Regions from separate parts of the Desulfovibrio sp. JC010 genome, predicted to be linked through region 3. Evidence: riboswitches for the same ligand, from Rfam matches in the RefSeq annotation. Region 3 holds a riboswitch; each other region holds the start of a gene.
The links. A riboswitch is a leader RNA that binds a small molecule or an ion and turns the genes downstream of it on or off. The one in region 3 is predicted to bind cobalamin.
Positions count from the first base shown of each region.

Region 1: it holds a riboswitch for cobalamin, as region 3 does, so the genes downstream of both, FMR86_RS01495 (adenosylcobalamin-dependent ribonucleoside-diphosphate reductase) here and FMR86_RS07715 (sirohydrochlorin cobaltochelatase) in region 3, are expected to answer to the same signal.
Region 2: it holds a riboswitch for cobalamin, as region 3 does, so the genes downstream of both, FMR86_RS10495 (ribonucleoside triphosphate reductase) here and FMR86_RS07715 (sirohydrochlorin cobaltochelatase) in region 3, are expected to answer to the same signal.

Region 1 is NZ_VOIQ01000001.1:307,936-314,891, reverse strand. It holds gene FMR86_RS01505 (DEAD/DEAH box helicase) at 1-549, opposite strand, end outside; gene FMR86_RS01500 (glycosyltransferase) at 1,162-2,091, shown strand; gene FMR86_RS01495 (adenosylcobalamin-dependent ribonucleoside-diphosphate reductase) at 2,189-4,873, opposite strand; cobalamin riboswitch at 5,062-5,199, opposite strand; tRNA gene FMR86_RS01490 (tRNA-Leu) at 5,351-5,437, opposite strand; gene FMR86_RS01485 (citrate synthase) at 5,650-6,939, opposite strand.
Region 2 is NZ_VOIQ01000008.1:66,676-73,631, forward strand. It holds gene FMR86_RS10480 (DMT family transporter) at 1-319, opposite strand, end outside; gene FMR86_RS10485 (methyl-accepting chemotaxis protein) at 487-2,799, opposite strand; gene FMR86_RS10490 (hypothetical protein) at 3,012-3,242, opposite strand; gene FMR86_RS10495 (ribonucleoside triphosphate reductase) at 3,401-5,458, opposite strand; cobalamin riboswitch at 5,660-5,821, opposite strand; gene FMR86_RS10500 (methyl-accepting chemotaxis protein) at 6,087-6,956, opposite strand, start outside.
Region 3 is NZ_VOIQ01000005.1:230,822-237,777, forward strand. It holds gene trmFO (methylenetetrahydrofolate--tRNA-(uracil(54)-C(5))-methyltransferase (FADH(2)-oxidizing) TrmFO) at 1-1,024, shown strand, start outside; gene FMR86_RS07710 (MATE family efflux transporter) at 1,139-2,476, shown strand; cobalamin riboswitch at 2,496-2,697, shown strand; gene FMR86_RS07715 (sirohydrochlorin cobaltochelatase) at 2,801-3,703, shown strand; gene FMR86_RS07720 (iron ABC transporter permease) at 3,722-4,789, shown strand; gene FMR86_RS07725 (ABC transporter ATP-binding protein) at 4,786-5,562, shown strand; gene FMR86_RS07730 (ABC transporter substrate-binding protein) at 5,480-6,430, shown strand; gene cobI (precorrin-2 C(20)-methyltransferase) at 6,431-6,956, shown strand, end outside.

The DNA of each region.
Region 1 (6,956 bases), on a different contig from region 3:
GGAAAAGAGCAGGGTGCGGCGGTCTTCGCCTGCATTTTCCATGATCTCGGAAACTTCCTCAAGGAAGCCCATGTTGCACATTTCGTCAGCTTCATCGAGTACGAAATTGTTGATCTGGGAAAGGTCAAGGGTCTTGCGGCGGATGTGGTCGAGCACACGGCCGGGAGTTCCGACAACGATATCAGCACCGCGCTTGAGAGCCTTCAGCTGCGGAAGCATGGGCTGGCCGCCGTATACGGTAGCCACGAAAACTTTGCGCTTACCGCGAAAGGACATAAGTTCGTCCGCAACCTGCACAGCAAGTTCACGGGTGGGAGTAAGGATGATGGCCTGAACGTGCTTGGCACCTTCGCGGACATTTTCAATGATAGGCAGACCGAATGCAGCAGTCTTACCTGTTCCGGTCTGGGCCTGACCTACGATGTCCTTTTCGCCGGAAAGAAGCATGGGAATGGTCTTTTCCTGAATAGGGGTGGGTTCGGTGAAGCCTTTTTTTTCAAGTGCTTCAATAATGACATCGGAAAGGCCGAGATTTTTGAATTTTTCCATGATTTATTTATCTCTCTAAGATGGAAGAAAATTTAATTTCTATTAAAAGGGTAAAGAACATTAGTCGCGTGCGCAGCATTATGCCGGACGCGTGTTAATTCCCGTTTCAGCTGGGCCGGATTTATTAAATCGGGTCGTTTTTTATCACTGGCAAAAGTACAGCAACACGAATCAGCAAACCGCACAGGCGGCCTGATCCGGGGATGTTCCGGTCTTGCGGAAATGGGGTGAAAAAACAAAGCAATACCAGCCCCTTAAAAAGCAGGGGAGGTTTTTAGCTACCGTAATAAATGTCCGGTATTTTTGGAGGGACCGTCCGGTTATCTCGATCTACAAAAGGTGGGTAAAAAACTCACAAAGGCAGATCGTACTTTCTCCTGAAACAGCAAGGCGAACTGCCTGCATAACTGGTCCCAATCTTCTAATTAGGTTTCAGGGGAATCGTCACATAAGGACGATGTACGAAACAGGTACACTGCCCTTGCAATTAAAAACTCGGGTCTCTCTGGACCCAAAACAACCGGATATGGACGGACGCGAGAAGCCATAAGCACCGAATGGGGGTTGGGTCAAGGGTTTTCTTCTTGTAAGTTTTTATTTAGAGAGTAATCCATGAACCCAAAAATACTATACTTGGCCCACGACATAAAAAAGCCCTCCGGCGGGGTTAAGGTCATTTATGATCATGTAGCCATTTTACGCGAACATGGTTTTGATGCCTATGTTGTTCATAATGAACGGGGCTATCGCTACCCCTTTGCCGGTGTGGATGTTCCGGTGCTCTGGCAGGATGACGGTGTTAAGATTAGTTCGGGTGACCATCTCGTAGCACCGGAAAATTCCCCGTTGGCGGAGCTGGCTGGGATGAAGGGGGTAAATACTCATATCTTTGTTCAGAGTTTTGCTCTGCTGTATCAGGGGGCTTCACCGGAAGTATGGCGTAATTTGTCTTTGGCCGGTGTGTTTTGCCCTTCCGAATATATTGCAAAGATGCTGCAGGTCGATTTCGGCATGTCGCCGGAGATCATTCCCAATGCTGTTGATCCTCTTTTCAAGCCTGCCGCAAAGAAGCGGATGATTGCGTATATGCCCCGGCGTCTGGGGAGTGAGGCTGAATTTATCATTAAACATGCCTGCTCGATATCTGATAAAATGGATGATGTGCAGATATCTCCCATTCACAAGATGTCTCTTTCTGAGGTTGCAGGTATTTTAGGGGAAGCGGCAGTATTCCTTTCTACATCTTATCTTGAAGGTTTCGGCCTGCCCACTCTGGAGGCAATGGCCAGCGGCTGCGTTGCAGTGGGATTCAAGGGGTTCGGAGGTAAAGAGTACTGCCGGAGTATTAATGGACTGTGGATCCCGGAAGGAGATGTACTTGCTGCTGCACGCGGGTTGGTTAAGGCTGTGGATATGTTTGATTCGGGGTCTCCAAAGCTTGCAGGTATTGTTGAGCAGGCGGGTGTGATGGCCGCAAAATATTCCATAGAAGCTCAAAGTGAAGCTTTGGTCCGCTACTGGAATAATAAAATTTATAGTTAATTCCTTTATTTAAAATTTATCCCGCAACGCAAAAAAGCCGCGACTTCTGCCGCGGCTTTTCAATTATCTATCCCGGAAAGCTCCGGCTGCTGTCAGTTTACCCGCAGGTGGTGTACCCGCAGGCCTTGCAGATCTTGCATCCGCCTTCAGGAACGTATGCTTTTTTGCCGCATTCAGGGCAGGGATCACCGAGTCCTTTGGAAACGATGGTCTGGTCGTCCATGTCCAGTGAGATGTACTGGCGCAGGATACGGGAGATGATCGCTGCCGCGTCGATGATATTGTAGCTGGAGCGGTCCAGCTGGGTCAGGATGCGGTCGATGGGCATGCCCACGCGCAGGAGCATGCTGGTCAAACGGGTGATGGTTTCCCAGAGGGAGTATTTCTCCTGAAAGACCTGCTCATTGTAGAACCCGTCCCCGGTTACTCCTGCTTCCTTGGGCAGTTTTACGAATATCTCAATGGGGTTGCCGGAATCGTCCAGCGATACGATGATGTACATCTTGGACCCTTTCCACATGACCCGGTGACGCTCGGCCCGCTCAATATCGCCCAGCTCCCTTTCCACCAGAGTGGGATTCTGGCCCTTCATGGTCGGATCGGTTTCTTTGGGCTCTTCCTTCTTGCTCAGCACGCCTTTTTTGCAGCCGTTGCGGAATACGGTCACGCCCTTGAGGCCGTTTTTCCATGATTCAAGGTAAATCTCGAAGATGGTTTCCTGGGGTGTTTCCTCAGCGAGGTTGATGGTCGAGGAAATGGAACTGTCGGTGTACTGCTGGATTGCGGCCTGCATGCGGATGCGGTCCATGTAGTCCAGTTCATCAGCCTGTACGTAATTCAGTTTTTCCTTGAGCTGCTGGGCGGTGTATTTGCCGAAGAGATGCTCCTGATTGGTTTCAAGCATCCATTTCAGCGGAGGCATGTGGATGAATTCGAAGACCTTGCCTGCTTCGAGCCTTGTTTCACGGGCATAGCTGAACATGAAAACAGGTTCGATGCCCGAAGTGCAGTTATCGGACATTATGGAAATGGAACCGGAGGGACCGACAGTATTGAAGGCGGTATGGCGCAGTCCGGTTTTCAGGATTTTCTGCTGCAGCTTTTTGGGCAGTCCGAGATTGGTGATGTACGGGCAGTCCAGAAAACGCTTGCGGGCATCCTTATCCTTCAAAGCTTCAACTTCACCGAAACGCTCGGCAATATCCGCGCTGACCGAGATTTCGGTGACGGCCTTGTCGCGCATGATTTCTTTGATGAAAGCAATGGACTCATCGCTGCCGTAGCGCATGCCAAGCATGGCCAGCATATCACCCAGTCCGGTGAATTCGATACCGATGCGTTTGCCGTATTTGTCGGCGTCGCGGTGCTTCTGCAGGGGGTGCTTGTTCTGGTTCAGGTCGGACATGGTGTCCATGAAGGCCATGGTCCGGGTCAGGTCATGGTGGAAAAGATCGCTGTCGAAACGCGCTTCTTTGGTGAAGGGATTGACCACGTAGCGGTAGAGAACCATGGCACCCAGCAGGCAGTTGCTCCAGTAGCCGAGAGCCTGTTCCCCACAGGGGTTGGTGGACATGGGTTTTAACCGCAGTGGATCAATGAATGTGCCGGGGGTATTGCGCTGGGTGGTGTCCTGATAAAGAATACCCGGATCGCCTGATTTCCATGCGGATTCACTGATCTCTTCCAGTAGGTCGCGGGCTTTGACGGTGTCATATTTTCTGAAGGGAAGTTTAAGCTCCTGCCAGCGGCTGTAGTCGCCGTCCCAGAGGGTGTTGTATACGGACTTCACCGGATCAAAGATGTCGGAAGTTTCGTTGCGGCGTCTGGAGACGGAGAAGGTCAGAATTCCTTCGGCAGGAGTTTCACTGCCGTCATGAACCGGAAGGTCGGGCTGAACCTTGATCTGGTGCTTTTTCGGATCAACGGCGGTGACTTTATAGAGAATCTCGGCTTCGATCCGGTCATTTACCTGCGGATTCAGTGCTTCGTATATTTCCGGCAGCAGTTGCAGGGTGGATTCATCACAGATTTTACCGCTGATTTTGAATCTGTCGGGGAAAGTGAAGGTCCAGTCCCTGTCTTCTTCCACTGCCTGCATGAATTCATCAGTGACTTTAAGGCTGATGTTGGCACCGAATACATCCTGAACCTTTCCGGTCAGGGAATCCACGCCGAAAATTTCTTCGGGCTTGCTCTTGCACCAGATGAAACGGCGGGTTTCCGGGTGGCGGATGTCCAGAGAAATCATCAGTGCGCCGCGTCGTCCGTTCTGGCCGATGGTGTTGGTCAGTTCGCTGAAAAGGGGCATGAAGCTTACTGCCCCGGAGGAGGTCACCGCAGCATTGTTCACCGGGTCCCCGGAAGGACGCAGGATGGTGATGTCGATGCCGCTGCCGCCCCGGTAGGAGTATGTGCGGGCCAGTTTTTTCTGGGCTTCGAAGATGCCTTCAAGGGAATCGGATTCAATCTTGGCCAGATAGCAGTTGCTGAGCGAGCATTTTGCATAATCATTTCCCAGCCCGGAAAGTATGGAGCCTGCGGGGATGAAACGACCGGACTGAAGCAGCTCGCAGACCTGTTCATTTTCGTTCTTATCGAATTGGGACTGCTTTAGAAATTCCCGGCAGAGTCTGTGTTTGACGTCGGTAAATGAATGCTCCTGCAACCGCCCTTTGGGATCGCGGATCTGATATTTTTTGGAACTGACGGTTTCCTGAAAGCGGTTATGTTCTTCCAGAGCCATTTTAGCTGATTCGCGGGTGATAACAGTTTGTTCAGTCATGGTGATGAATTTCCTTTGAAGGGCTTTCTTCTGCCCTGAGATCAATAAACCACAAACAGCGGACATGCTGTATTCCGGATAGAATACATCTGTCGCCAAGAGACTCCCTTACGGAGCTTGATTTTTTGATTTGTGGTGCAGGCTGCCCAGAAGGCGTAACCTGAATTTTGAAGAGAAGTGTAGATTATCTGAGTAGATATGCTTCAGGTCGGGTTGCTGGCTTTTCCCGTCCCTTGAACAGGGACAGGAATCACAGCGGCAGAACCGCCCCGTACTTTAAACGGGTTCCCTTTTTGATTTGCAAAACCTGAAGTTGAAACCAACAGAAAAAATCTTAACAAACTCTAAACTTCGGTCAATAATTTTTTGCCCGTCGAGGTTAAAAAGTCCCCCAGCCCAATGAACAGTAGGACTGAAGGGCTTTTTGGTCAAAAAACAAAAGAGCCGCAACTTTTGTTGCGGCTCTTTTTAGAAAGATGGTGCCGAAGAGAAGACTCGAACTTCCACGGAGAAACCTCCACTAGACCCTGAACCTAGCGTGTCTACCAATTCCACCACTTCGGCACGGCGAAGAACTGTTTATAAATATCGGTTGCGAATTGCAAGCTTTTTTTTGAAAAAACTTTAATTTTTTTGAGAATAATTTAAATTCCGGTCCGTTGGAAAAGTATTGCCCGTAATCTCACCCCTTGTGGGGAGCGGGATTACGGGCATATCCGGGTAGGTATATCCATCGTTCCGGGACCGGATAAGCCCCGAACCGATATTGACTGAAATTACTTCCTGAAATCTATAGGTACGTAATTTCTGGGAGTTTCGCCAGTGTAAATCTGGCGCGGACGGTTAATTCTTGATGTGGGGTTGGTGTAATCCTCGTACCAGTGGGCAATCCAGCCGGGCATGCGGCCAATGGCGAACATAACCGGGAACATGGCCACCGGGATGCCCAGCGCACGCAGGATGATACCGGAGTAGAAGTCCACGTTGGGGTAGAGCTTGCGTTCGATGAAGTAATCATCGGAAAGGGCGCGCTCTTCAAGCTGCATGGCGATATCCAGCAGTTCATCGCTGAAGCCGTGCTGCAGGAGGTCGTGGGTCGCTTTTTTGAGGATTTTTGCACGCGGGTCAAAGCTTTTGTAGATGCGGTGCCCGAAGCCCATGAGGCGGCATTCTTTCTTCTTCACCTTCTCGATGTACTCATCGATGGTGTAGTCGCCGTTGTTGATGGTTTCGAGCATGTCGATAACCGCTGCGTTTGCTCCGCCGTGCAGGGGGCCCCAGAGGGCGCAGATGCCGGAAGATACGGAAGCAAAGATGTTGGCCTGTGTGGAACCGACCATGCGCACTGTGGAGGTGGAGCAGTTCTGCTCGTGGTCCGCGTGCAGCTGGAAGATGAGCGAAAGGGCCTTAACCGCTTCAATGGGCGGATCATACTGCTTGTAGGGGATGGAGAACATCATGTGCAGGAAGTTGTGGCAGTAGCTTAGTTCCGGGTCCGGGTATACAAAGGGGCGGCCGATGGATTTGCGGTATGAAAAAGCCGCGATGGTCCGCACCTTGGAGATGATCTTGCCCACAGCGAGGAAAAATTCGGACTTGTCGGTGATGTCGTTGAGGTCCGGGTTGTGGCTGCCCAGCGCGTTGATTACTGCGGAGAGAATAGCCATGGGCTGGTTGCGATGAGCGGGGAAGCCTTCAAAGTGGTGACGCAGGTCTTCGTGGATGAGTTCTTCGGCGGTGAGCAGGGCGGAAAAACGGGCCAGATCTTCCTTGAGCGGAAGTTCTCCGAAGATGAGCAGCCATGCGGTTTCAATGAATTTACCATGTTTGGCAAGATCTTCAATGGGATATCCGCGGTAGCGCAGGATACCTCTTTCGCCGTCCACAAAGGTGATGTTGCTGGTGCATGATCCTGTGTTGCCGTAGCCCGGATCATAGGTAATCAGGCCGCTCTGGGCCCGGAGTTTAGTGATGTCTACGCCTGTTTCGCCTTCACTGCCGTGGATTACGGGCAGTTCGTACTCTTTACCGTCATACTTCAGGATCGCAATGTCTTTATCGCTCATGTCTTCCTCCGGTTAAT
Region 2 (6,956 bases), on a different contig from region 3:
TCATCAGGGGATAGAAATAGTAAATGAGCGAAGTGGTCGAGGCCGGGATGTGTTTCAGGGCCATGATAAAAAGCCATGATTGCAAAGGATAAATACCTATACCCAAAACAGCAGCCTTCAAAAGAACTCTTGGACGGACTTTCAGCAGCTTGGGACTCGTCACTCCCAGCCAGACAAAAAGAGCAATTGCCCCCACGGTGAATCGGTATTGCACCAGTTCCAGCGGCTCCAGCCCCATTCCAAGGCCGATCTTAAAAAAAATTGCCAGCGTTCCAAGCCCCAAAGCGGAAAGAATAGAATAAATCAGCCCTTTAACCATCGCAGTCTCCACAAATAAACATCAATTATTCAGGAGCCTACACCCGGCACTTATAAAAAACAACAAGGGCTGCCCGCGCACGGACAGCCCTTTGTTGTTATGATTTATTAAAACCAACGAAAAGGTTTTGGGATTCTTAAAAAGCGCGAAGCGCATCATCTCTATCTTTATCCCTGCATACGCCCGATAATCCCATCCAGCTCTTTGGCCAGTTCAGACATACGGCTGACCGCTTCGGCAGATTCATTCATAGCCTGCGCAGTCTCACTGGCAATGGTGTTGATCTGCCCGGTAGAGCGGCTGATCTGTTCACTGGCAGCGGATTGCTCCTCAGAAGCAGTGGCGATGGAACGGACCTGATCCGCAGTCTCGGAAACCTTTTCCACGATTTCCTTCAAAATGTCCCCGGACTCATTAATCAATCCGGTGACGTCCCCGATTGCTTTGGTGGATTTTTCGGTATTGGCAATGTTGGTCTTGGCACTGTCCTGAATGCGACTGATGTACTCACCTACCTCGCTGGTGGCATTCATTGTGGATTCAGCAAGCTTGCGCACTTCATCGGCGACCACAGCGAATCCGCGTCCGGCATCACCCGCACGGGCGGCCTCGATGGCGGCGTTAAGGGCCAGCAGGTTGGTCTGGTCCGCAATATCACTGATCACACCCATGATATTGCCGATACCGTCGGCCTGCTTACCGAGATCAGCCATATCCTTCTGCATCTGGTCGGACTGCTTCCTGATCAGGGAAATGGTTTCAACGGCCTGCACCACCCTCTGCTCACCTTCACCGGCCTTCTGCTGTGAAACATCGGCCAGCTCGGCGGCGGTAGAGGCATTACGGGCCACTTCAAATACAGTGGAATTCATCTCATCCATAGCAGTAGCAGCCTCACTGGCCATAACTGACTGTTCTTCTGCACCACGGCTGGATTGTTCCACCTGAGCGGCCAAGGCTTCGGAAAAACTGGAAACCTGATCAGACACCTCGGTAGCACTGGCTGCAGCCTCGGAAATCATAATACTGTTTTCTTCAATTTGTCGCTGCTGCTCACGGATTTCAGTCATATCGATCCAGATGGTGACCGAACCGAGCATCTTGTGGTCCATATCATAAAACGGAGTAGTAGAGACCATAATATTTTTATGTTTCCCGCTCATAGTCGTGTATTCGACTTCCTGTTGAATCTGATGTTCTTCCTCAATGGCTTTCTGGGAAAGGGTCTTGCGGCCTCTTTCATTATAAAAGAACTCGCCCGGATCCATACCCACAGCCTTTTCAGGACCGATCTTACTTTCAATAAGTTCACAAATCTGGGAGTTGGCCCAGAGGATATTATTTTCAGGGCCGACAATGGAACACGGCAGAACCAGACCGTTAAGAACGCCTTCGGAAAAACCGAGCTTGTTTTTCAGCTCCGCCACCATGAAGTCTATATTTTCGGAAAGATCTTTGAGTTCGCAAACAAATTTTCCTTCAAGCTCAGCCTTAAAATTGCCGTGGGCAATCTCGCTGGTAAAATCACGGATGACAGCCATGGGACCGGTAACCTGCTTGCGGATGGTCAACACAATAGCCCCCACAAGAATCAGGATCATTACAGCACCCATGCCGATAAGTACATTACGCTGTTCATGGGCAGTACGGCTCAAGTCAGAAACATAAGCGGACATGCAGACCACCCATCCGGTGGAAGGTACAACCTGAAAAGACTGGACTTTGGCCCGTCCTTCCCATTCATATTCGGTTTTGCCTTTGGAAGTTGCAAGACTGTCTTTAACAAACTGGTACTTGGATATATCTTTCAGGACAAGATCCTGACTTACCTTATGGGCAATGATACGACCTTTTTGATCCAGAATATAGGCATAGCCGTCTTCACCGATGGTAATATCGCCGATCATGGCCTGCGCATACTGCTGCCAGTCCACAGACATAAGGAAACCGCCAAGGAGTTTGCCCTGTGCGTCATGCACCGGAACAGCCATAACCACGATAAAACGATCATCAAGCACCGATTTCAACACATCGGATACCGCAAACTGTTTACCGTTCAAAACCTCGCGCACATACTGGCGGGAACTTAAATCCGCCCCTGCCGCACTCTGTCCATTGGATTTAACCCCGAAGACAATCTTCGCGCTGCGGTCAAACGCGGCGAGGGTTGCCAGCTTTTTATTATTTTTGATCCGGTTAAGCAGCTGTTTCTGTGCCCGTTCAGCGGCTGCACTATCGACAAACCCGTCCCGCACATCCTTGTTGCCGGCAAAGGCAAGCAGACTGCTGCGCGACTGTTTTAAAAAATTTTCTACATCATTTGTCAGCTTATTATTCAGAACATTCATATTCTGTTCCTGAATATGCATCACCGCAGAGTTGGTCATGGAACTGACCACAACCACAAACGCAGCGACAGAGACAAAAACGACAGCCGTAATCAAAACAGCAAGCCCAGTATTTATACTCTTAAATTTCATCCTAAACCCCTTATTATTAACAATTGAACACGCGCCATTGATGCATGAACGAGAACATTAATAATAAATTTTCTTTAAATCCTATTATTTTCGGGCCATAGCGATAAATTTATAATTGCCCAATTTAATTACTCAATCTGGATTAAACCACACCAAAAAAGCCCACTCTACAAAATGCAGAGTGGGCTTTTCATTAATACTAATCGTCTATCTTATTTGGACTTATTGTAATCTTCCAACAGCCCGTTCATTTTATTAAGCAGTTCACCACGCTCCTGAGCGACTTTTTTCCACTTCTTCTTTTCACTTTTCAGGGCCTCCACAGTGTGCAGCAGGTCCTGAATGGTGTTGGCAGGGTAGCCGTGCTTGGCATAGCTTCCCTTGCGAAGCTCTTCATCATTTCTCTGGCGCAGGGCGCGTAACTGGCTGGCTGATAATATCATACTCATATACTGTTAATGGTTCGGGTCAGTACACAAATTACATCCTGAAAACCGCCAACGCAAGCAATTACAAAATTTTATAAATACTACGCAGCAGAAGGTCCGGGAAAAATTCCCCGGACCTTGATTTTAATCTGTGCAGCTGAAAAGAACCAGTCCTAGCATGCGCATGAAGTCTGGCTGTATTCAGTCCTTTCGCGATACTCTTCCTTTTTACCCTTGTTCCAGCGGTTGACCGGACGGTAGTAACCCACAATGCGGGTGTATACCTCGGCATCCTTGCCGCAATCGGGGCATTCGAAGTGCTCGCCGTAAATGTAGCCGTGATCCTCGCAGACCGAAAAGGTCGGGGTCACCGAGATGTAAGGAATCTTGGTGTTGGTCATGGCCTTGATAATGAAGTTCTTCAGAGCGGTGGTGTCGGGCACAGCTTCACCGAGGAAGGTGTGGAACACGGTGCCGCCGTTATAAAGGGTCTGCAGCTCGTTCTGGTGCTCAAGGGCGTAGACAACGTCCTCGGTGGAACCTACGGGCAGCAGGGTGGAGTTGGTGTAGTACGGGGTATCACCACCGGAAGTGAAGATGTCGGCGTAGAGATTCTTATCGATCTTGGCCAGACGGTAGCAGGTACCTTCACCCGGAGTCGCTTCAAGATTGAAGAGGTTTCCGGTCTCTTCCTGAAACTCAACAGTCAAATCACGCAGGTGGTGCAGAACCCTCTGCATGAGGCGTGAGCCGGAGGGGGTGTCGATGCCTTTGCCCAGCAGGTTGTGGCAGGCTTCGTTACCGCCGATCAGACCGATGGTGGAGAAGTGGCCCTTGAAGCCGTTCTTCAGGTAACGCTGGGAGAAGGGAAACATGCCGTTCTCAAAATTGGCGGTAACCAGCTTGCGCTTGTACTCAAGGGAATCCTTGGCCTGAGAGGCGTACTCGGTGATAAGGTCGAGAAAATCTTCCTCACCCTGTGCGAGGTAGGCCAGCTTGGGCAGGTTCAGGGTGACAACACCGATGGAACCGGTCAGGTCTCCGGCACCGAACAGGCCGCCGGTCTTCTTGCGGATCTCGCGCAGGTCCATCTGCAGCCGGCAGCACATGGAACGCACGTCCTCAGGATTGAGGTCGGAGTTGATGAAGTTCTGGAAGTAAGGCGCGCCGTATTTGGCGGTCATCTGCAGGAGCAGCTCGCCCACTTCGCTTTCCCACGGAAAGTCCGGGGTGACGTTGTATGTAGGAATGGGGAATGAAAAAATGCGGCCGTCGGAGTCACCTTCGAGCATGACTTCAACGAAAGCACGGTTGATCATCTCCATTTCCGCTTCGTATTCACCGTAAGTAGTATCCTGAAATTCACCGCCGATAATGACCGGTTCGCTGGCAATGTGCTTGGGCGGAACAAGGTCAAAAGTGAAGTTGGTGAACGGGCTCTGGCCGCCCCAGCGGGAGGTGGTGTTCAGGTTGAAGATCAGCTTCTGCACGATCTGTTTCACACGGTCATAGTCCAGACCGTCGTGACGGATGAAGGGAGCGAGGTAGGTATCAACGTTGTTGAAAGCCTGCGCACCGGCCCATTCGTTCTGCAGGGTGCCGAGGAAATTGACCATCTGTCCGGTTACGGAATCAAAATGGCGTGCCGGACCGGAGGAGCAGCGGCCCTTGAGGCCGAAGCCGTCCAGCAGCAGGTCACGCAGAGACCAGCCCGCGCAGTATCCGGCAAGACCGAAAGAAAGGTCATGGATGTGGAAATAACCGTGCTCGTGGGCCAGCCTGATTTCCTCAGGATATTTTTCAAGGCAGTAACGGGCCTGAACCGCTCCGGACATGTGCAGCATCAGTCCCTGAAAGGAGTGGCCCATGTTGGAGTTTTCATTTACGCGCCAGTCGGAACGGTCGAGGTAGCTTTCGATGGTTCCGGCGATATCGAGGTAGGTTTCATCCTGACGGCGCAGTTCGCGGCGTTTTTCACGGTAGATGATGTAGCGTTCGGCAACAGAGTAGAGACGGTTCTCCATGAGTACCAGCTGGACCATATCCTGAACCATTTCCTGTTCGGGAACATCCACTTCGGCAAGCTTATGCTCAACCTTGCGGCCGAGACGTTTACTCAGCAGGGGATCTTTGATGCCGCTGGCTTTGAGGGCTTTAAAAATCGCTTCAGAAATACGGTCTGTAGACCAGGATTCGAGACATCCGTCACGTTTGAGAATTTGTTTGGGCATTAAACTACCTGTTAAAATTTTGTCCGCACACATCACCGCCACGCCGGAAAAAGGACGCAGAAAAGGATGCAACCTCCCCAGATTGCAAGCCCACGGCCCAGCCGTGTCTCATGGTGGTGTGGCAATTGGCGCAGGAGGCCCGGTAGGCGCATCCCGCAGGACTTTTGAAACCGGAAAAATGTCAGAAACAAGGTTTCCGGTCAGTTTGATTCTACCTCAGGCCGGGTTGCTGGCTCGGGGATAATGCACAGAATGCTTCCCTCACAGCGGCAGGACCGCCCCGGATTCAAACCGGGTTCCCGTCGTGTCCGTTCACAAATTGCTCAGAAAGCAGCAACGGACTCCTGAAGTGCTGACGACTGAGAACAGTCTACCAGACTTAAGACTGCGGTCAAGACTCTCTAGACTTTTTCTTAATGGACACCCTCTCAGCCCTTGGGGGGCTTGGCATAATCAGTGTAGAACAATAGTTTTCCACAGTTGTTCTTTACATGTTCAAAACCATTTAAGAGGTTGATTTAGAGGGAAAATATCCTGACCTTTTTCACAAAAATTCAGCCGGACAAAATTGCCCGGCTGAAATATTTTTTCGCATGGCTGTAACAGCAACTAAAACCTGATTGCGAGCCTAAACCGTTCGGCATTCCTCCCGCAATCCATCAATCAATGAACGCAATTCCATTGCCAGAATGGAAAGATCCTTTGCCGAATCATTGGACTTTTCCATGGACTGGGTAGTCAGCTCCGCCATTTGATTAATATTTTTGGACGACGAGTTAATTTGGTCCGAAGATACGGACTGTTCTTCAGCTGCAGCAGAAATATTCTGGACCTGTCCTGTAACACCGTTCACAAGGCTGACTATCTCCTCCAGAGCCTCCCCGGCCTGTTCAGCCAGACGGGTACTGTCCAATACGGATTTGGCTGCTTGCTCCATGGACTGCACATTGGCATGGGAACTTTCCTGAATGGCTTCAACAACAAGGCTCACATCCTTGGTGGCGTCCATGGTCTTCTCGGCCAGCTTGCGAACTTCATCAGCCACCACGGCAAAACCGCGTCCGGCATCCCCGGCTCGCGCAGCCTCAATTGCCGCGTTCAGGGCCAGCAGATTGGTCTGGTCTGCAATATCGCTGACCACGGACATGATCCGTCCGATATCCTCGACCCGGACATTCATCTGGTTAAGACTATCCTTGAGCTGCTCACTCTGTTCCTTGACACTGAATATGGAACTGATGGCTTCCCCGGTCATTTCCGCGCCCCGGTTGGCGGTGTCCATTGCTTCCCCGGCCCCGACCACAGCGTCTGAACAACTGCGGGCCACGCCCTGAATGGAGCAGGTCATCTGATCAAGGGCGGAAGTGGATTCGGAAAGGCTGGATTGCTGTTCCCGCGCCCTTCTGCTGGAATCAGCAACATGATTGCTGATTTCATCCGACGCCACAGAAAGACCGCTGACAATCTGCTCCAGATTGCGGACCACATCCAGCACGCC
Region 3 (6,956 bases):
AGTTTTTTCCAAGCTGGTCACCGAGGAAATCGAGCAGAACGAATTTATCACTGTGGTCCGCAAGGAAATCACTTCCCTTGATGATCCTGAGCTGGCTGATTTTTCCAAAGTTATAGTTTGCGCCGGACCGCTCGCTTCCGAAGGGCTGACCGAAAGCCTGATCTCCAAAATCGGCGAACAGCGTTTATATTTTTATGATGCCATCGCGCCCATTGTCAGCCGTGATTCCGTGAACATGGACGTGGCTTTTTACGGCTCGCGCTACAAGCCTGAAGATGACGATTACCTGAACTGCCCCATGACCGAGGAGCAGTATTACTCCTTCATCAAGGAACTTAAAGAGGGCGAGCGCGTCGTGCCCCGTGAATTTGAAAAGGAAATCCATTTCGAGGGCTGCCTGCCCATCGAGGAAATGGCGGATCGTGGCGAGCAGACCCTTTCCTTTGGTCCCCTCAAGCCCGTAGGGCTGATCGATCCGCGCACTGAAGAGCAGGCTTACGCTGTGGTCCAGCTGCGTGCCGAGAACAAGGACAAGACCGCCTTCAACCTTGTAGGTTTTCAGACCAAGCTCAAGTATCCGGAACAGAAGCGCATTTTCCGCATGATTCCCGGCCTTGAGGACGTGGAATTCCTGCGCATGGGGTCCATTCACCGTAACACTTACGTCAACGCCCCGGAAGTTCTGGACGAAAAGCTGGCCCTCAAGGCCGATTCGCGCATTCATCTTGCCGGACAGATCACCGGAGTGGAAGGTTATCTCGAATCCGCAGCCTGCGGACTCTGGGTAGGGCGCATGCTCGCCGAGCAGGCCAAGGGCAACGAGCTTCCCGCGCCGCCGCCGGAAACTTCCATGGGCGCACTGCTCGGGCATCTGCGCGAAAAGAAAAAGAATTTCCAGCCCTCCAACGTCCAGTTCGGCCTCATGCCCGCGCTCAATAAACGCGCACCCAAGCGAGTTAGAAAAGAACTCTACGGTAAACGGGCAATGGAAATTTTTGAAAGCTGGTTCAACGCGAACTTCTAACAGCACAATTTTCAAAGCTATTCATTATTAAAACCAACTAAAAGGTTTTGGGATTCTTAAACCCTTTTGCAAAAGGGTTTAAGGCCCCCGGCAGGGTCGCCGAAGGCATCTCTAATGACAAATAAACATCCTTTTGAAATTAAACCGAACCGGACATTGCTGACTTTGGCGATTCCGGTTCTTTTCTCTATGGTCGCCGAGCCTTTGACCGGGCTGGTGGATACTGCCTTTGTTGCCAAACTGGGGCCTGAGCCGCTGGCCTCGCTGGGCATCGGGACTATTGTGTTCTCGTCCGTGTTCTGGGTTTTCGGATTCTTGGGCATCGGTACTCAGACTGAAGTCTCACACGCTCTGGGCAAGGGCGATCTGGAGAGGGCTGCATCGCTGGGCTGGATGGCGGCGGGGATTTCCGCTGTGCTGGGCATGGTTTTGATTGTTCTTGTCTATCCGTTTTTAGGGCATATCGCGGTGATGATGGGCGGCGAAGGGACCGTGCGTGATCTGGCCGTGGACTACATGGGCTACCGTCTGCTGGGTGCTCCGGCAGTGCTGGTGGTGCTGGCCTGCTTCGGCTCTTTGCGCGGCTATCAGGATATGCGTTCCCCGCTGTGGATTGCGGTGGGCATGAACGCGATCAACGTGGTGCTGGACTGGGGGCTTGTGTTCGGTAAAGGGCCGTTCCCGGTTATGGGCGTGGGCGGTGCTGCGCTGGCAAGTGCCATCAGCCAGTGGATCGGCGCAGTCTGGGCGGTGCTGGTGGTGCGTAGACATTACGGTTTTAATCTTGGATTCAGCCTTTCGGATGCACGGCGGCTGTTTGTGATCGGCGGGGATATGTTTGTGCGTACCGGGTGCGTATGTTTGTTCCTGCTGCTCTGCACCCGTTTTGCCACCAAGGCCGGGGCGGAGTCCGGGGCCGCACATCAGGCTATCCGCCAGTTTTATGTTTTTCTGGCCCTTTTTCTGGATGCTTTTGCTATCAGCGGGCAATCTCTGGTGGGCTATTTTGTGGGCCGCGCAGACCGGGGAACAGCGCGCAAAGTCGCGTCACTGGTCTGCAAATGGAGTTTCGTTACCGGGGTGCTGCTGACCATCGGCATGTATCTGGGGCAGCAGCCTGTTGTCTGGCTGTTGGTTCCGGAAGAAGCGTCCATGGTCTTTGGTCCGGCATGGCTGGCAGTTACTTTTTTGCAGCCGATCAACTCGCTTTCATTTGCCACGGACGGAATTCATCTTGGAACCGGGGATTTCCGCTATTTGCGTAATGCCATGCTGACAGCTGTTCTTACCAGCGCGAGTGCCCTTTTTGTGGTAGATTGGCTCCAGCCGGAAAATATGCTGTTTTGGATCTGGATAGTGGCCGGATTATGGACCAGTTTGCGGGCTTTGTTCGGTATGATCCGCATCTGGCCGGGGATTGGAAATGGTCCGCTTGCGTTGCGTCAGGATTGACAACGTGAGTGAACAATCATATCAAGCTTTTGCCTGAGGTGCTCTCGCGAGCTTAATAGGGAACCCCGTGAAAGTCGGGGACGGACCCGCCGCCGTGAGTCCTGTGTATTTTTTACCCCGTGGATCAAAGCCAGTTTGATCCTGCGTGCCACTGATTAAATTCGGGAAGGCCGGGTGAAATAGGACGAGTCGGAAGACCTGCCCGGGTACAAATCACGATCATTCTGACGGACAACGGGGCTTTTGCCTGTCAGAAATACTGTGCATGTTTGAATGTGCATGGTTCCACAATCTTATAAGCCCCCCAAATTCCAGGAGACTGTTATGCAGTGTCGTTTTGGGGACAAATCCAAGTTCATCCCCGCATTTCTTCTTGCCTGTTTTCTGCTGATTCCTTCACTTGCCATGGCCGGACACGGTGAAGCCAAACCTGTTAAAAAAGGCATTATGCTGGCTGCTTTCGGTTCCAGCATGCCCGAGACCCAGCCTGCATTTGATGCCATCGACAAGGCTGTGAAAAAGGCTTTCCCCGGTGTTCCGGTTTACTGGTCCTATTCTTCGGCTATTATCAGAGATGTGCTGGCTAAAGAAGGCAAGATTGTTGATTCCCCGGTTATGGCTATGACCAAGATGATGGATGCAGGTTTTACCCATGTAGCCGTGCAGTCCCTGCATACCATTCCCGGTGAAGAATATTTCGGAATAGTTGAAACCGTGGAAGCCTTCGAAGGCATGCCCAAAGGTATCAGCAAAGTAACTGTGGGCAAGCCGCTCCTTTACTCCGATGAAGACATGCGGCGTACTGTAAAGGCCGTTGTTGCCAACATTCCCAAAGACCGCAAGGCCAAGGATGCTGTTGTGCTTATGGGCCACGGAACCCACCACTTTGCCAATATTTACTACCCCGCTTCTCAGGATTATTTCTCCAAGGTTGACCCTAAGATTTTTGTTGGAACTGTTGAAGGTGCACCTTCCCTTGATGAGGTGAAAGTGCTGCTCAAGAAGAGCAAAGCCAAGAAAGTCTTCCTTATGCCTTTCATGTCTGTTGCCGGTGACCATGCCCGTAACGATATGGCTGGTGATGAAGATGATTCATGGAAATCCGAATTGACCAAAGATGGTTACAAGTGTGTTCCCGTACTCAAGGGTACCGCTGAATTCCCGCAGGTTGTGGATATCTGGGTTGACCATCTCAAGGTTGCTTTCAAGCACCTTGATGCTCATTAATTAAATCAGGCGGTGAGGATGGAATTTTCAGGTAATAGAAGGGCGCAGGCAGTTATAGTACTGTCCTTGCTCGTGCCGGTTTCCATCTTTGCCGCCTGTCTTTTCGGGGCTTACGGAACTGAACCTGCACAGGTTCTGGCGGTATTCAAGTCCGTTCTCGGTACCGGTACCCAGAAGGTTGATCAGGCCCTTTCGTTTATTATTATTGATCTGCGACTCAGCCGGGTCTGTCTTTCTTTTCTGGTGGGTATGTCGCTGGCTGTGGCCGGGACTGTTTATCAGGGCATTTTGCGCAACCCTCTGGCTGACCCGTTTACCCTCGGGGTAAGCAGCGGTGCTGCTTTCGGAGCCAGTCTGGCAATTTTCTCCGGTTCGACCGTGCTCGGTGCTGAACTGTGGACCAGATTCGGTAATCTGTTCCTGCCGCTGGCGGCACTTGCCGGGGCAATGGCCGCGCTTGGCGCGGTGCTCATGCTGGGCCGGATCGGTGGAAGACTGCGCCGGGAAACCATGGTTCTGGCCGGGATTGTGGTGGCGACTTTTCTTTCCGCGCTCATTTCCCTGCTTAAATCCCTTGATGAGGAGTCCGTGACGTCCATTGTTTTTTGGATCATGGGCAGTTTTCAGGGGCGCGGCTGGAGTCATCTGCAATTGTTTCTGCCGTACTTTATCGCCGGAATGATTCCGCTGGTTTATTATTCCCGTGAACTTGATATCCTGTCCCTTGGTGAGACTCAGGCCCGTCATCTGGGTATGGATGTTTCCCGCGTGCGTATGGCCCTGCTTATCGGTTCCGGTCTGCTGACCGGGGCGGCGGTGGCTGTGTCCGGGATTATCGGATTCGTGGGGTTGATTGTCCCCCATCTGGTGCGCATGTTTCAGGGCGCGGAACACAGGCCGCTTTTGCTGTCTTCCTCCCTGCTGGGTGGCCTGCTGCTGGTCTGGTCTGATGTTATTGCAAGATCGCTGCTTTCCGGCGGCGAGGAACTTCCGGTGGGCGTGGTAACCGCGCTGCTGGGCGGACCGTTTTTCTGCATTGTGCTTCGTTCCGGTTTTCGAAGTGGAAACGGGGGAAGCGGCTTATGATCAGGATTACGGACTTGAAAGCCGGATACGCAGGGCGGGAAGTTCTGCACGGGCTGAATCTTGAATTTCCCGCAGGTTCCATGACCGCCATTCTCGGTCCTAACGGCAGCGGTAAAACTACCCTTGTGTCATCAATTTCAGGTGTGCTTTCTCCTTTGAGGGGTACTGTTGAAATTGAAGGGCGGGAGGTTAATGCATACCGTCCCCGCGAACTGGCCGGGATTATGGCTGTGCTGCCGCAGCGGGTCGATCCTGCCTTCGGGCTGACCGTGAAATCCATGGTCATGATGGGCCGATACGCTCACGGTTCCGGTTTTTTCGGTTATGATGCAGAAGATGAATGCATTGTTGCCGAAGCTATCGGGCGGGTGGGGATCAAACACCTTGCAGAGCGGTCGGTGGCCGAGCTTTCCGGCGGAGAATTTCAAAGGGTGCTTATGGCCCGCACTGTGGCTCAGCAGGCCCGGGTTATGGTGCTGGATGAAGCTTCTTCCGGCATTGACGTGGCAGGAAAGATCGAGCTTTTTGATCTGTTGAAATCCATGAACCGGGATGGCGCGACCATTGTTTGCGTGATCCATGACCTCAATCTGGCGGCCCTTTATTTTGAACGGCTGGTCTTTTTATCCAAGGGTAATGTGGTTCTGGACGGCTCTCCGGCAGAAGTAATCACAGAGGAAAATATTTCAAATGTTTATGAAACATCTGTTGCGGTTGTTGAGCATCCCCGTCTCGGCGTTCCGCAGGTTCTTTTTTCTCCTGCTGCTGATTAGTTTTGCATCAGGCTTTGCTCCGTTTGGGGCGGTCAGTGCGCAGGCTGCGGTTTCAATTTCCGATGATTTCGGTAATGAGATAGCTTTGCAGGGACCGGCAAAACGCATTGTGGCCTTGTACGGATCGTTTAATGAGATTCTCTACGGTATGGATCTCGGCGACAGGCTGGTGGCCCGTACTGCTGCGGATCATTACCCGGAGCAGATTACAGCTTTGCCTTCCATCGGCACGCACATGCGGCCCAATCCGGAACTCATCGTGGCCCTCAAGCCTGATCTGGTGTTGCAGATGGCCGGGCGTTCGCAGGCTGCCACGGCCCTTGAACCTTTAAAGGAACGGGGAATTCCCTGTGCCATGTTCAAGGTCGCTTCCTTTGAAGAAATGTTTTCCATGATCCGCAGGTTGGGCGTACTCACCGGGGAATCGGACGCGGCAGGCAGATTGATTGATTCCATGAATGGCCGTTTGGATAAAGTGTTGCAGAAATATGTGACTTCATCCGTGCTGCCGTCCGTGTTTTTTGAAATACGATATCCTAACCTGCTGGCTGCCGGACAGGATTCAATTGTTAATGATATTATCCGTCATGCCGGGGGATTCAACTGCGTCAGTAATCGTAAAAAGATTGTGCGCATGGGCGAGGAAGAATTGATGCGGCTTAACCCGCAGAACTATGTTTACCAGACCGGACGCATGAATCCGTCTCCGGTCAGGCCTGATGAGCGCAGTCATTTTAGGCTCATTGATGCGGTGCGAAATAAAAGAATTTTAAAGGTGGATGAGTCGGTTTTTTCCCGGCCCGGTCCCAGAAATGTGGAAGCCGTGGAGATTCTGGCGGACTTCCTGCTTAATAATAAAGAGAAATAAATGAGTAATTCCGGAAAAATATATGGCATCGGGGTCGGCCCCGGTGATTCTGATCTGTTGACTGTGAGAGCGGTGCGCGTGCTGGAAAAAGTGGACGTGGTTTTCGCCGCTTCATCAACCAAGAATGAATATTCACATTCCCTTGAAATTGCATCCGAATTCGTGCGTGAAGATTGTGAAGTGGTCAAGCTCGGCTATCCCATGACCCGCGATAAGGAAGTGCTGACCGAGGCATGGGAAGATAATTGCCGCATTGCCTGTGAGATGCTCAGAGGCGGCAAAACAGCTGCGTTCCTGACTCTTGGTGATCCGCTCATCTATTCTACTTTCGGCTATATGATGCAGACCATGAAACGGCTTTGTCCTGAAGTGGAATTCGAGGTTGTTCCCGGCATCACATCATATCAGGCTGCTGCGGCGCGGTCACAGCAGGTGCTGGTGGAATCGGGGCAGAATCTGCTGCTTACTTCCGGTGTTGCCGATGCTGAGAAGTTTGCCGAGTCTTTGGAGATGGTCGATAATGCGG